DNA from 4 places in the Paenibacillus sp. FSL R5-0887 genome. Region 4 is predicted to be linked to each of the others. Evidence: riboswitches for the same ligand, from Rfam matches in the RefSeq annotation. Region 4 holds a riboswitch; each other region holds the start of a gene.
What was found. A riboswitch is a leader RNA that binds a small molecule or an ion and turns the genes downstream of it on or off. The one in region 4 is predicted to bind thiamine pyrophosphate.
Positions count from the first base shown of each region.

Region 1 (3,139 bases), on a different contig from region 4:
AAACGGTTTATTTCGGACAATACAAATTCTTTTGCCAAAAACCAAGCGGATATCATCCGTAAACTTGCCCCTAAGCAGTGGGTAACCACGAACGGTCTGTTCGGGCATCTCGATAGCCATGAAATGACGGATGAACTGTTGGATTTCTTCAGCTATGATTCCTATCCTCAGTTCTCTACTATTTTTTATGACCCGAATGAGCGGAATCCGCTGAATGATAGAGGCTGGGGACTGTCGTTATCTGTTGTTCGTTCGATATCCCCGAATTTCTGCATTATGGAGCAGCAGTCGGGCCCGGGTGGCTGGGTGAACCGGATGGATATGCCTTCTCCAAAGCCCGGGCAGATGCGGTTATGGACCTATCAGTCGATCGCTCATGGAGCAGATATGGTGTTATATTTCCGCTGGCGGACAGCTACGATGGGCAATGAAATTTATTGGCATGGAATCAATGACTATCATAATCAGCCTAACCGGAGAGTGCGGGAAGCGGGGCAGATCGGTCAGGAGCTGGCAGCAGCAGGTCATGCGTTTGTCGGTACTCGTAATCAGGCTAACATTGCTATTGTTCGTGATTATGACAATGAGTGGGATGGAGAATACGATGTTTGGCATGGCCCGTTTATGTGGAAGAGCAATAAGGAGTGGTACAAGGCGCTTCAGCGGAAGCATATCCCGAATGACGTACTCTATTTACGCAAAAAAACAACGCTGGAGGAGCTTGCAAGGTACGACGTGCTTATCTATCCTCACCCAGCGATTATGACAGATGAGACAGCAGCACTGCTGGATGAATATGTTCAGCAAGGCGGCAAACTGATCTTCGGCTGTAGAACCGGCTATAAGGATGAGCGCGGACAATGTTATATGCGTCCTTTCCCAGGTGCTGCTAAGGATCTATGCGGGATCACAGTTGAAGAATTCACAATGGTTAAGGGCAGTCGTCAGCCAACAACAATTAGCTGGTCGGGCGTGACCGAAGTCGTTACAGGAGCAGATGACTTTAATGATATTCTCAAAATAGAGGAAGCTTCGGTTGAAGTGATGGCGGTCTACGCCTCTGATTATTATGCGGGAAAACCGGCGGTAACTAGAAATCGTCGCGGCAAGGGTGAGGTTTGGTATTACGGAGCCGTATTTAATGAACAGGCAGCGGCTGAGATCATAAATTTAATTGATCTACAATCACCAGCAGATTGGCTGGAGCTCCCAGAAGAGGTAGAACTGCAAGTCCGTACCGGAGCTTCTTCCAGTTATGCTTTTTTGCTTAATTATAGTGAGACTCCTGTCACGATCCATCTTCATGAGACCAAAACAGATTTACTGAGCGGCACAACATTGTCGGGCGAGGTGCTTCTGGAAGGATTTGGGGTATTGGTGTTAAACTAACGTATACATTGATCTCACATTTGAGTAGATTTGGATAATTTTCTCTTTTCGGTTATACTTTGAAGTAGCAATTATATAGTCACGGGAGCTTGGTGGGACCAGGCTGAGAGGATAGTTATAACTATCGACCGTCAAACCTGATCTGGATAATGCCAGCGGAGGAAATGGAGTTCTATTTCTATTTGTCTACTCTAAGGCCGCATCTTATACAGATGTGGCCTTTTCTATTTGTGGGGGAGTAGACCGTCTCCGCTTGATCAAATCACCTTATAGGAGGAATTGAGATGACAAGCGAATTGAACAACGATCCAATCAATCTATCAGCTTTTCCAGCAAGTCAAAAAGTGTATGTAAAGGGTTCACGGCCTGATATTCAGGTGCCTATGCGGGAGATCTCACTTAGTCCAACTGCGGGCATAGACGGCGAAGAGGAGAATGCCCCAATTCATGTCTATGACACAAGCGGGGCTTACACGGATGCTAATATTCATACTGATATTCGTCAGGGGTTAGAGCCCAATCGTCTAAGCTGGATTGAGGAACGAGGGGATGCGGAAGCGTACGAAGGAAGAACCATGAAGCCTGAAGATAACGGGAATGCAACGGGAAAAGCTGTGGCGGAAGTGTTTCCAGCGCTCCATAGAAAACCTTTGCGAGCGAAAAAGGGGCGTAATGTCTCTCAAATGCATTATGCACGCAAAGGGATTATTACTTCGGAAATGGAATACGTTGCGATTCGTGAGAATGTGGCACCGGAATTTGTAAGAGATGAAGTAGCCCGCGGCCGCGCCATCATTCCAGCGAATATCAATCATCCAGAGAGTGAACCAATGATTATTGGACGCAATTTTTTAGTGAAGATCAATGCCAATATAGGAAATTCCGCAGTATCCTCATCCATAGAGGAAGAGGTAGAGAAGATGAGATGGGCCACCCGCTGGGGTGCAGATAATATAATGGATCTCTCAACAGGTAAAAACATTCATACGACACGCGAGTGGATCATCCGTAATTCTCCTGTTCCTATTGGAACGGTGCCTATCTATCAAGCGTTGGAAAAAGTGAATGGGAAAGCGGAAGATTTAACGTGGGAAGTATACCGTGATACGCTCATTGAGCAAGCGGAGCAAGGGGTTGATTATTTTACCATTCATGCGGGGGTTCTGCTTCGTTATATCCCGTTGACTGCACAACGTATGACAGGCATTGTTTCAAGAGGTGGCTCCATCATGGCGGCATGGTGTCTTGCGCATCATCAAGAGAACTTTTTATATACACATTTTGAAGAGATATGTGAAATCATGAAGCTGTACGATGTTTCTTTTTCCCTAGGCGATGGATTACGTCCGGGTTCGATTGCTGATGCGAATGATGAAGCACAATTTGCCGAGTTAGAGACGTTAGGTGAATTAACAGCTATAGCTTGGAGTCATGATGTACAGGTGATGGTAGAGGGTCCAGGACATGTGCCGATGCACTTGATTAAAGAGAATATGGATAAGCAACTTGAAACTTGTAACGAAGCCCCTTTTTATACATTAGGTCCACTGACTACAGATATTGCGCCTGGTTATGATCATATTACCTCTGCTATAGGTGCAGCGATGATTGGTTGGTTCGGTACAGCTATGTTATGTTACGTAACTCCGAAGGAACATCTTGGCCTGCCTAATAAGGAAGATGTACGTATAGGGGTCATTACTTATAAAATAGCGGCTCATGCCGCAGATTTGGCGAAAGGGCATAAAGG
Region 1 covers NZ_JBBOCE010000002.1:2,817,541-2,820,679, forward strand. The annotation lists gene MKY14_RS30380 (beta-galactosidase) at 1-1,389, shown strand, start outside; TPP riboswitch at 1,461-1,570, shown strand; gene thiC (phosphomethylpyrimidine synthase ThiC) at 1,674-3,139, shown strand, end outside.
Region 1: it holds a riboswitch for thiamine pyrophosphate, as region 4 does, so the genes downstream of both, thiC (phosphomethylpyrimidine synthase ThiC) here and MKY14_RS03705 (ABC transporter ATP-binding protein) in region 4, are expected to answer to the same signal.

Region 2 (3,139 bases), 740 kb from region 4:
AAAATGACAAACCCAGCGTATAAACGTGCATAGTTGTGCCATCCTAAGACGATCAGTTAACTATCAATTTGCTTAACGAGAGGAGATAGGGAAGATGTCAGGCAACAATAAACAAGCTACAAAAACCTTACCCCCACAGGAGCAGCATCATCAGCCAGGGATTGAGAGTGAAATGACGCCGCTGCCCAAATACGAGCCGGCAAATTATAAAGCAGCAGGTAAACTGCAAGACAAGGCGGCGTTAATTACCGGTGGAGACAGCGGAATTGGGCGTGCAGTTGCTGTGCTTTTTGCTAAAGAAGGCGCTGATGTGGTCATTTCATATCTTAATGAACACTCAGATGCAGAGGAAACTAAACGTCAGGTCGAGCAGGAAGGCCGCAAATGTATCCTAATTCCAGGTGATATCGGTGACGAGAAATTCTGTAAGGATCTTATTAAACAGACGGTGGAGGGCTTAGGAAAGCTTGATATTCTCATCAATAACGCGGCAGAGCAACATCCGCAAGCTAAGATCGAGGATATTACTTCCGAGCAGCTTGAGCGTACTTTCCGTACGAATATATTTGCGATGTTCTATTTAACAAAAGCAGCTATGCCTCATTTAAAAGCAGGATCTACAATTATAAATACAACTTCAATTACCGCTTATCGCGGAAGCCCGCAGCTGCTGGACTATTCATCAACTAAAGGAGCTATTCTTAGCTTCACACGATCCTTGTCCACGAATCTGGCAGAGAAGGGCATACGGGTAAACGGTGTTGCACCAGGTCCAATCTGGACACCGCTGATTCCCTCTACCTTTGATGCAAAACAGGTTAGCGAGTTTGGAGGTACACAGCCTATGAAACGGCCTGGACAACCAGAAGAGCTGGCACCAGCCTATGTATATCTGGCCTCTGACGATTCCAGTTATGTGACTGGACAGGTTATTCATGTAAATGGTGGCGAGGTAGTAAACGGTTAGATCAGTACAGCTAATGTGAATAAATGGGTGTATTTCAATAAAAAAATATGTTACTATAAACCACGTTAGCATTTTAAAATTGTATATTTATGTCACTAGGGGTGCCGATTGGCTGAGACGGAATGGATTTCCGGACCCTTTGAACCTGATCTGGTTAAGACCAGCGTAGGGAAGTGGAGAACGAATTTCTGTTGTCGGGCTATTTGTAGTGCCGTCTATATACAGATTCTGACTGCCTTCCTTACGGGGGGCAGTTTTTTTGTTTTTTACTGACCTACAGGGAAGTGAGAGAGGAGATCGTGATGTTGCAAGCTGAGATCCATCTAATATCAGACGGCAAGCTACAGCTGAGACATTTTGTTGAACTAGCTGTCACGGTGCAGACATGGGTCGATTATATTCACCTGAGAGATAAGCAATGTCCTGCATGCGAACTGCTCGCTGCGGCACAGCAGCTGTTGGCTGCCGGTATGCCCGCTACCAAACTGATAATCAACGACCGGATCGATGTAGCATTGGCAGCTGGTGCCGCGGGGGTTCAGTTGGCTTGGCACAGTCTGAGTCCGGTTACAGCCCGGCGAATTGCACCTCAGCTTCGGCTGGGGAGATCGGTTCATTCTCCGGAAGAAGCGGCGAATGCCTCAGAGCAGGGAGCTGATTATTGCTTGTTTGGTCATGTATTTCCCTCGGATAGCAAGTTAGGGCTGCCCGCACGTGGGTTAGAGCTGCTTGCAGAAACGGTGGAGACCAGCTCTATTCCTGTAATTGCGATTGGAGGAATTAGCCCCGCTAATGCGGCGCAGATCATTAGACAAGGTGCGGCAGGAGTTGCTGTGATGTCCGGTATTTGCGGAGCGGATGATCCTTATGAGGCCGCCAAAGCTATTCATAAGGCGGTTCATTCATAGCCTGGAGGTAACAGCATGGGCGAAGGGGGTGATTCAGAATGAAGCTGTTGATTAACGGGAAATCCGCAGAGTGTTCTGGTGGTATTCAAACTATAGCTGATTTGATCAGTCTTCCTGAGTGGTCGGGTCGTCTGATGATCATTGAGCTGAATGGAGAAATTGTCAGTAAGGAGAATTATGAAAGTACTGCTCTGAGCGAGGATGATCGTTTGGAACTGGTGCACTTTGTTGGTGGGGGTTGAGATGGAGCGGTATAGAATTTTGAGAAATTTATACGAACCAAAGGGAGGTAATTTCATGCATGACCCGTTACATATTGGCGGCATCGAATTAACCAGTAGATTATTTATCGGAACCGGAAAATATAGCCGGAATACGTTGATCCCCGAAGTGATCGCAAGCTCTGGTTCTCAGGTGATTACTGTAGCGCTTCGCCGAGTGGACCCGCAAGGTGGAGCAGAAAATATCATGAACCACATTCCCGGTCACATGACTCTTCTGCCTAATACCTCAGGAGCGCGTACAGCGGAAGAGGCAGTCCGTATTGCAAGATTAGCAAGAGCTGCGGGACTGGGGAACTGGGTCAAGATCGAAGTGATCAATGATCAGAAATACCTGCTTCCAGATAATCTGGAGACCATACGAGCTACAGAGATTTTAGCAGCGGAGGGTTTTGTAGTACTGCCTTATATGAGTCCGGACCTTTCGGCTGCTTTACGTCTGAGAGATGCCGGTGCTGCTGCTGTGATGCCGCTTGGTGCGCCGATCGGGACGAATCGCGGCCTGCGCACTAAGGAGCTTGTGCGTATTCTTATTGAAGAAGTGAATTTGCCGATTATTGTAGACGCCGGAATTGGCAAGCCCTCGGAAGCGGCGGAAGCAATGGAGATGGGGGCCGCTGCTGTTCTGCTTAATACGGCTATTGCAACGGCACGTAATCCGCTCGTCATGGCGGAAGCGTTCCGCGAGGCGATAGCCGCTGGCCGCAAAGCTTATTTGGCAGGACTCGGTCCTGTAGAAGAAGTTGCTTTTGCTTCGTCACCGTTGACTGGATTTTTGAACTGAATTTGATAGGTCACGAAAGGAGGGAAGATTAGCATGAGCTTTTTTGACACACTGGCCCGCTTGGAGCAGTATCCTTATGAGCAGCTGTGGAAGGAGTTCCGGGAGGATGACGTTAAGCGGGCGCTTGGAAAAGACAAGCTGAACGAAAATGATTTGCTGGCATTGCTCTCTCCGGCAGCAACGCCGCTGCTAGAGGAGA
Region 2 covers NZ_JBBOCE010000001.1:78,949-82,087, forward strand. The annotation lists gene MKY14_RS00340 (SDR family oxidoreductase) at 95-967, shown strand; TPP riboswitch at 1,055-1,156, shown strand; gene MKY14_RS00345 (thiamine phosphate synthase) at 1,270-1,875, shown strand; gene thiS (sulfur carrier protein ThiS) at 1,914-2,117, shown strand; gene MKY14_RS00355 (thiazole synthase) at 2,173-2,940, shown strand; gene thiH (2-iminoacetate synthase ThiH) at 2,974-3,139, shown strand, end outside.
Region 2: it holds a riboswitch for thiamine pyrophosphate, as region 4 does, so the genes downstream of both, MKY14_RS00345 (thiamine phosphate synthase) here and MKY14_RS03705 (ABC transporter ATP-binding protein) in region 4, are expected to answer to the same signal.

Region 3 (3,139 bases), on a different contig from region 4:
CGACCGCCACAAGGGGCGGCCATATTAGCTTCCAGGTCGATCTCACGGCCGATATTTCTCCGTCAATTTATCCATGCTGATTCCGTTAGGATTATGAGCGATTTTGATCTGCGAAATTACGCTTGGACTGCCTGCTTCGATCAACGCCTCCTGCATCTGACGCACAACCTCCAGCAGCTCGCTAAGCTCACCTTCCATTGTGGTTTCCAGTGGATTCACTTGATGTTTAACGCCGGATTTCTGAATGACCTCAATCGCTTTATCTACGTATGGGATGGAATCCTCATTGTTCGGAGTTTTTGGAATTACTTGAATGCTTAGTAGGGTGTTAGCCACAATAATCAATCCTCTCATTTTATAAGGTAAGTTCAAAAAGCCAACTTTGATAACGAAGTAATTCATTACAATTGTTGTTTACTCCGCCGGTAAAAAATCATTACTGAATGCACTAGCAGCATCCAGCGGTTTATCCAGCAACTTCAGATCATACATCCAGTCGCCGTAATTTTGCCAGACCTCGGTTTTTTGCTCGCCCCAGCGGGCAGCATCGTCCTTGTATTTTGGGCTAAGCCATTTTTGGCTAGCTAGGACAAGGTCGGCGTCCAGGTCAGGAACGGCCTTCGATAACATACCGGCAGCCTCTTCCGGATGATCTATGGCATATTGATAACCTTTTGATGTGGCTTTCATGAAGGCCTTCACCAGATCAGGATGATCTGCAATTTGCTTCTCACTCGTCGTCAGCACAGGCGTGTAATAATCGAGCTGCGGCGCATAATCCTTTAAGTACAGCATATCCAATGGCTCGCCACGCAACTCAGCCTCAACACCAGTCCAAGCGTAGAAAATCCAGGCGAAATCAATGTCACGTTTGACGGCGGTAAAATAATCAGCTTCACCGATACTGATCAGCTTCACCTTTTTCACATCGCCACCTTCAGGATCCATGATAGCTTTCATGGCTGCTTCTTCGGCCGGTGAGCCCCAGCCTCCGTAGGTTTTACCTTCAAAATCCTTTGGTGATTTAATATTGCGATCTACTGGAGCAGCGAATCCCGACGTATTATGCTGAATAATAGCTGCTATCGAGACAAGGGGCACGCCTTGTAGACGGGCTAGCGTTAATCCTTCTTGGGCGCTGATGCCAAATGCGGCTTCGCCAGAAGTAACCATAGTATCAGAACCCGCTGCGCCTGGCTGAACGATCTCGACGTCCAGACCTTCTTCAGCGTAGTAACCAAGATCCTTAGCTACGTATAGACCGGTATGATTTGTGTTCGGTGTCCAGTCGAGTGCGACTTTAACTTTGGTGAGCTCTTTTGGAGCATCCGTCCCAGCCGAAGCAGTTGGATCAGTAGCATTTGCTTTGTTTCCGGCTGTATTCCCATTGTTGCTGCCGCATCCGGCAATGGCAAGAATGAGTACACAGGTGAGGCACAACGTAAGTGCTTTTTTAAGGTGCATGTCTTCTTCTCTCCTTTAAGGTTACAAGAATCCCGTCTTCACAACATGAACCGTAAGTTGTAGTATGTACGTTTTTCTACATCTTTTAGTGATCTTACAAAAAAAGCGCCCCGAGTGATCGGGACGCTGGCTTGGCGCAAGGTTAGTTAAGGTCACAGGGACCAGAACCAATTGGCGATTCCTACGCTGGCATTATCCAGATCAGGTATAAGGGTCAGTATCTTGTGGGATACAATCTCAGCCGGCCAATTCCAGCACCCCTGGTTCTATGAAGTTAACGGGTATTTCTATGTGCAATATAAGTAAGCATAAGTTTTGTACCCATACTTTATATCTTATATTTCTCGCATACGGTGTATTATAGACGGCTGTACTCGGAATGTCTAGTAGTGCACTCCTGAATTTTTCCAATCCAGTAGTTTCTTTTTTGCTAGTCTAGATCTTTATATTTCTTGCGGTGACGCCGTTTAAGCTCACTAACCAGCGCCCCTAGCGTGAGGACAACGCTGATCAGAATCCCGCTCATGATCACGAAGAGGGCAAGAAATTCAAAGGGAGAATAACCAATCATTTTACTCCATTGAATCTTTCCATCCAGATCGTCAATGACCTGATTCATGCCGTAAATCCCGCTTACTACCGTAAATACAGTAAGAATCATCAGCAGATTATCCCGTCGCTTGGATTGAAACTTATCCTGATACTGAAACAGGTCATTTAAGGTTTCTTTCACTTCCTCGAACAAAGCATCGTTTCCGTATACTTTACGCAGCTGAAGAAATATCTCCCGGCCCTGCGACTGGGAAATCAACTCCAAGAAGTAGAACTTTGCCGAGAACTTATTAATGGAGTAGATTAGATTGTCTATTTCCTCATAATCATGATTAATCCGAAGTCGGGAGTGCATATTGGCTAGCTTTAGCAGAACGATTTTGTGGAAAATATTGAGTAAAAATCCGTAATAATATTGCCCGTACATCTGGTTGGCTAGACTAACAGCAATCTCCTGTTCAGCGCGGGTCATGCAGCAAAAGGTCTGCTCATTCATCATATAATACGTGTCTGGACCCCAGCGATTATAGGAGTGTTCATGACAATAGTTCGCAATATATGCTGGATCGCTGGCACTGGCATAGGGCTTTCCGTTCAGATCAATTCCATCAAGCTGTGAGGCACGATAGCGCAGATTTACACTAATCTCATCAGAGCTTTCTTCATTCTGAAAGCCATAAAAAGCTTGCACCTGCATTCTTTCATCTACGAAAAAAGGAAGGGTCTCGAAATAAGCCCCATTGATATCCGATTGATCCAGATATGGCTCCAGTCCATCCACCAAATTTCGGAAGACAAAATCCTCTACCATCTCATAGGTCTGTTCCCCGCAATGAATATAAGTGTAATCATCCTGTATGAAGGTATTCTCTAGCGCACGGAAACGATCTGCGAATTCTAGGGCAATACTAAAGGGAATTGAATCCCCCTCCAGCTGGACACGTATCGTCACGAATCCAAGCTGAAAAGGGCATATGAATATATCCGTCGAGAGAATTTTGAAAAATATAGATTGCTGCGGAATCTCCAGAATGCAGTCGAGATTATTTACTCTGGAAAAACGGCGAAACGAGTCGGCATCCTTCCTGCGTGGAAAAAGGACATGTGCAGCAAACGGTAAATA
Region 3 covers NZ_JBBOCE010000002.1:1,672,484-1,675,622, reverse strand. The annotation lists gene MKY14_RS25305 (ABC transporter permease) at 1-46, opposite strand, end outside; gene MKY14_RS25300 (thiamine-binding protein) at 43-336, opposite strand; gene MKY14_RS25295 (ABC transporter substrate-binding protein) at 415-1,464, opposite strand; TPP riboswitch at 1,626-1,736, opposite strand; gene MKY14_RS25290 (hypothetical protein) at 1,895-3,139, opposite strand, start outside.
Region 3: it holds a riboswitch for thiamine pyrophosphate, as region 4 does, so the genes downstream of both, MKY14_RS25295 (ABC transporter substrate-binding protein) here and MKY14_RS03705 (ABC transporter ATP-binding protein) in region 4, are expected to answer to the same signal.

Region 4 (3,139 bases):
TTAGGTCGCAGAGTAACGATCGAGTCGTTTCTCCAAGTAATTTTGCAGCGCCGACAGCACAGAACAGAACACTAAATAAAACAATCCTGCTTCGGAGTATACCAGCAGAGGCTCATAAGTGGTAGAGGCTACCTGCTGAGCAGTTCTAAACATCTCCGTATAGGTGATGATCGCTGCAAGCGATGTATCTTTGACCAAGCTAATAAAAGAATTGGATAACGGCGGTACAGAAACGCGTGCAGCTTGTGGCAGAATTACGCGGCGCAGAGCCTGCCCACGAGTCATCCCGACTGAGAAGGCAGCTTCCCACTGGCCTTTATGTATCGACAGGATAGCAGCGCGTACGATTTCCGATGAATAAGCCCCTACGCTAAGGGTAAATCCAATGGTGGCGGCAATGAAAGGGTCGAGTACAATACCAACAGCCGGCAAACCATAAAATATAATAAATAGCTGCACTAACAACGGGGTTCCCCGAATGACCCATACATAAAAACGGGCGATTAGCTTCGGAATTACCCACGGTGAAAGACGTGCCAACGCGGTTAGGATCGCCAAAATCAATCCAAGCACAAAGGAAAGTAGCGCCAACGGAATGGTAAAAGCCACCCCGGCTTTAAGCAGGGGTAGCAGTGTATCTAAGAAAATTTGTATTTTGCGGTCATCCATTATTCAGACATCCTTTTTAGCTTCTAGGCTTAATTAGCCTTGCTAGCCTTGTATTATTTTGAAACGTCAGCTCCAAAGTATTTCTCGGAAATTTTCAAGTACGTTCCATCACTTTTCATCTCTTTAATCGCATCACTGACCGCATTCACCAGCTCATCATTGCCTTTCAGGAATACCGCGGCACTTTGTGAGCCTTCAGGAATCTCATCAACCACTTTAATTTTTGCATCTGGTTTTTGTTTTTTCAGATCCAGATAAGACAAGCCATCATTCACAGTTGCATCAATACGTCCCGAAGTCAGCAGGTCCATCGCTTGATTGAAACCGTCCGTAGCTACGATTTCAGCACCGTTCTCACGAGCGATGTCGGATAAGTTACTGGTCAGGGATTGTCCGGCTTTTTTACCCTTTAGATCAGCAAAGGTCTTAATATCCTCATTGTTTTCGCTCACGATCAATACTGCCTTGGATACAATATAGGGTTCAGAGAAATCATACTTCACTTTGCGATCTTCGTTAATGGAAACTTCATTAAAAATGACATCAAACCGTTTCGCATCCATCCCAGCAAAAATACCATCCCACTGAGTTTCAAAAAATTCAGCTTCAACACCTAAACGTTTGGCTACTTCTTCGGCAATTTCCACGTCAAAACCCGTCAATTTCCCCGCAGTGTCATGATAAGTAAAAGGTGCATAAGTCCCTTCTGTACCTATCCGCAATTTGCCGCTGGCCTTCACAGCCTCCAAACTGTTTTGCGCTGAAGATGCTGCTCCACCATTCGTTCCAGCTGTTGGTTCAGCAGCCGTATTGGTATTCGAATTATTGCCGCAAGCCGCTACAAGAACCACGGTTAACGCCAATATAATAGTTAAACTCCATTTTTTCATTATTAAATCCCCTCTCTCTATCCGGTTTTTTTCCGGTAAATTGAATAGTACACTGCCATCACATGATCGTCAATACTTTTTTCCGATTATATACATCGGAATTGTAATATTAACTAGATTTCTACTTATATCTTACCCAATCTTGGATTAATCCTTCACTTCTTTCTCTCTTTACTTCTCAGAAAGATATGGTATATTTATAAACAAATTAATATGGACCTGTTATTTCACTAGGGGAGTCGGCCGACTGAGACGGAGCTTCAAGCTCCGGACCCTTGGAACCTGATCTGGATCATACCAGCGGAGGGAAGTGGAGCAGAATTTTCATCAAGCATGTTAAGTGTTATTATGCAGAATGAACTTTTTGACCCATTCATTTCCTCTGGAAATGGATGGGTCTTTATTTGTTTAGACGCTCCACAAAAATATTAGGAGGTTAGATCATCACGACCATTTTATCTATTCAAGGCCTAACCTACTCTTTTCCGGAAACTGAACAACCCCCTGTATTCGCAAATCTATCCATGGATATCAGGCAAGGGGAATTCGTCTCCGTAGTAGGTGCTAGCGGATGCGGGAAAAGCACATTTTTCAAAACGGTTGCCGGTTTACTCGAACCTACTCATGGAAAAATAAAACTCCCTACGCTCCCCTCAACCGCTAGTCGTTTAGGTCAGATCGCTTATATGCCTCAGCAGGATTTATTGCTGCCTTGGAGAACGGTGCTCGACAACTGCCTTTTGCCCTGGGAGATCAAGCCCAGATTTAGTAAACAGAAAACGATCACTCAGATTCGGGAAATGTTGGCCCGCTTCGGCTTAACAGATGTAGAGAAGGCTTATCCCCATGAACTTTCGGGAGGTATGAAACAGCGAGTAGCATTTCTGCGCACCTTAGTGGCTGGAGACGGAAGTGGTCTTATGCTGCTGGATGAGCCCTTTGGCGCTCTCGATGCCATGACCAAACGTGAGATACACCGTTGGCTGTTGGAGTTATGGGGTGAACTGAATCAGACGATTATGCTCATCACTCATGATCTGGAAGAAGCACTATTGCTCAGTGACCGGATTTATTTATTATCTGGCGGTACGCACAGCGAATTACAGGAGATCAATGTCGATCTACCAAAACCAAGACATTATAAGATGAACTATGAACCCCGGTTTATAGCACTACGGGCAGAGTTGGAGCGAAGATTGCATGCAACCTATACCTTTTAAAAAACATCTAGACAACTATGGTCCCTTCCTTCTTCTGGTACTGCTCATTCTTGTAATCTGGGAGTCAGCTGTTCGCCTTCACTTGATTCCAGCCTTTATTCTCCCTGCACCTTCATCTATTGGCATCGCATTGATCGAGCACAGGCAATTATTATTTGGACAGCATTTATTGGCGACGTTACAGGAGATACTGGTGGGTTTTGTCCTTTCTGTGATTTTTGGTGTATTGCTGGGCATTGGAATGTTCCTGTTTCGCCCCGTAGAAAAGGCCATCTATCCCTTCCTTATCATTAGCCAGACGGTCCCATTAATTGCGCTATCCCCCATTTTTATTATGTGGTTCGGATATACGCTGTGGAG
Region 4 covers NZ_JBBOCE010000001.1:822,561-825,699, reverse strand. The annotation lists gene MKY14_RS03715 (amino acid ABC transporter permease) at 1-669, opposite strand; gene MKY14_RS03710 (amino acid ABC transporter substrate-binding protein) at 723-1,559, opposite strand; TPP riboswitch at 1,782-1,885, shown strand; gene MKY14_RS03705 (ABC transporter ATP-binding protein) at 2,084-2,779, shown strand; gene MKY14_RS03700 (ABC transporter permease) at 2,760-3,139, shown strand, end outside.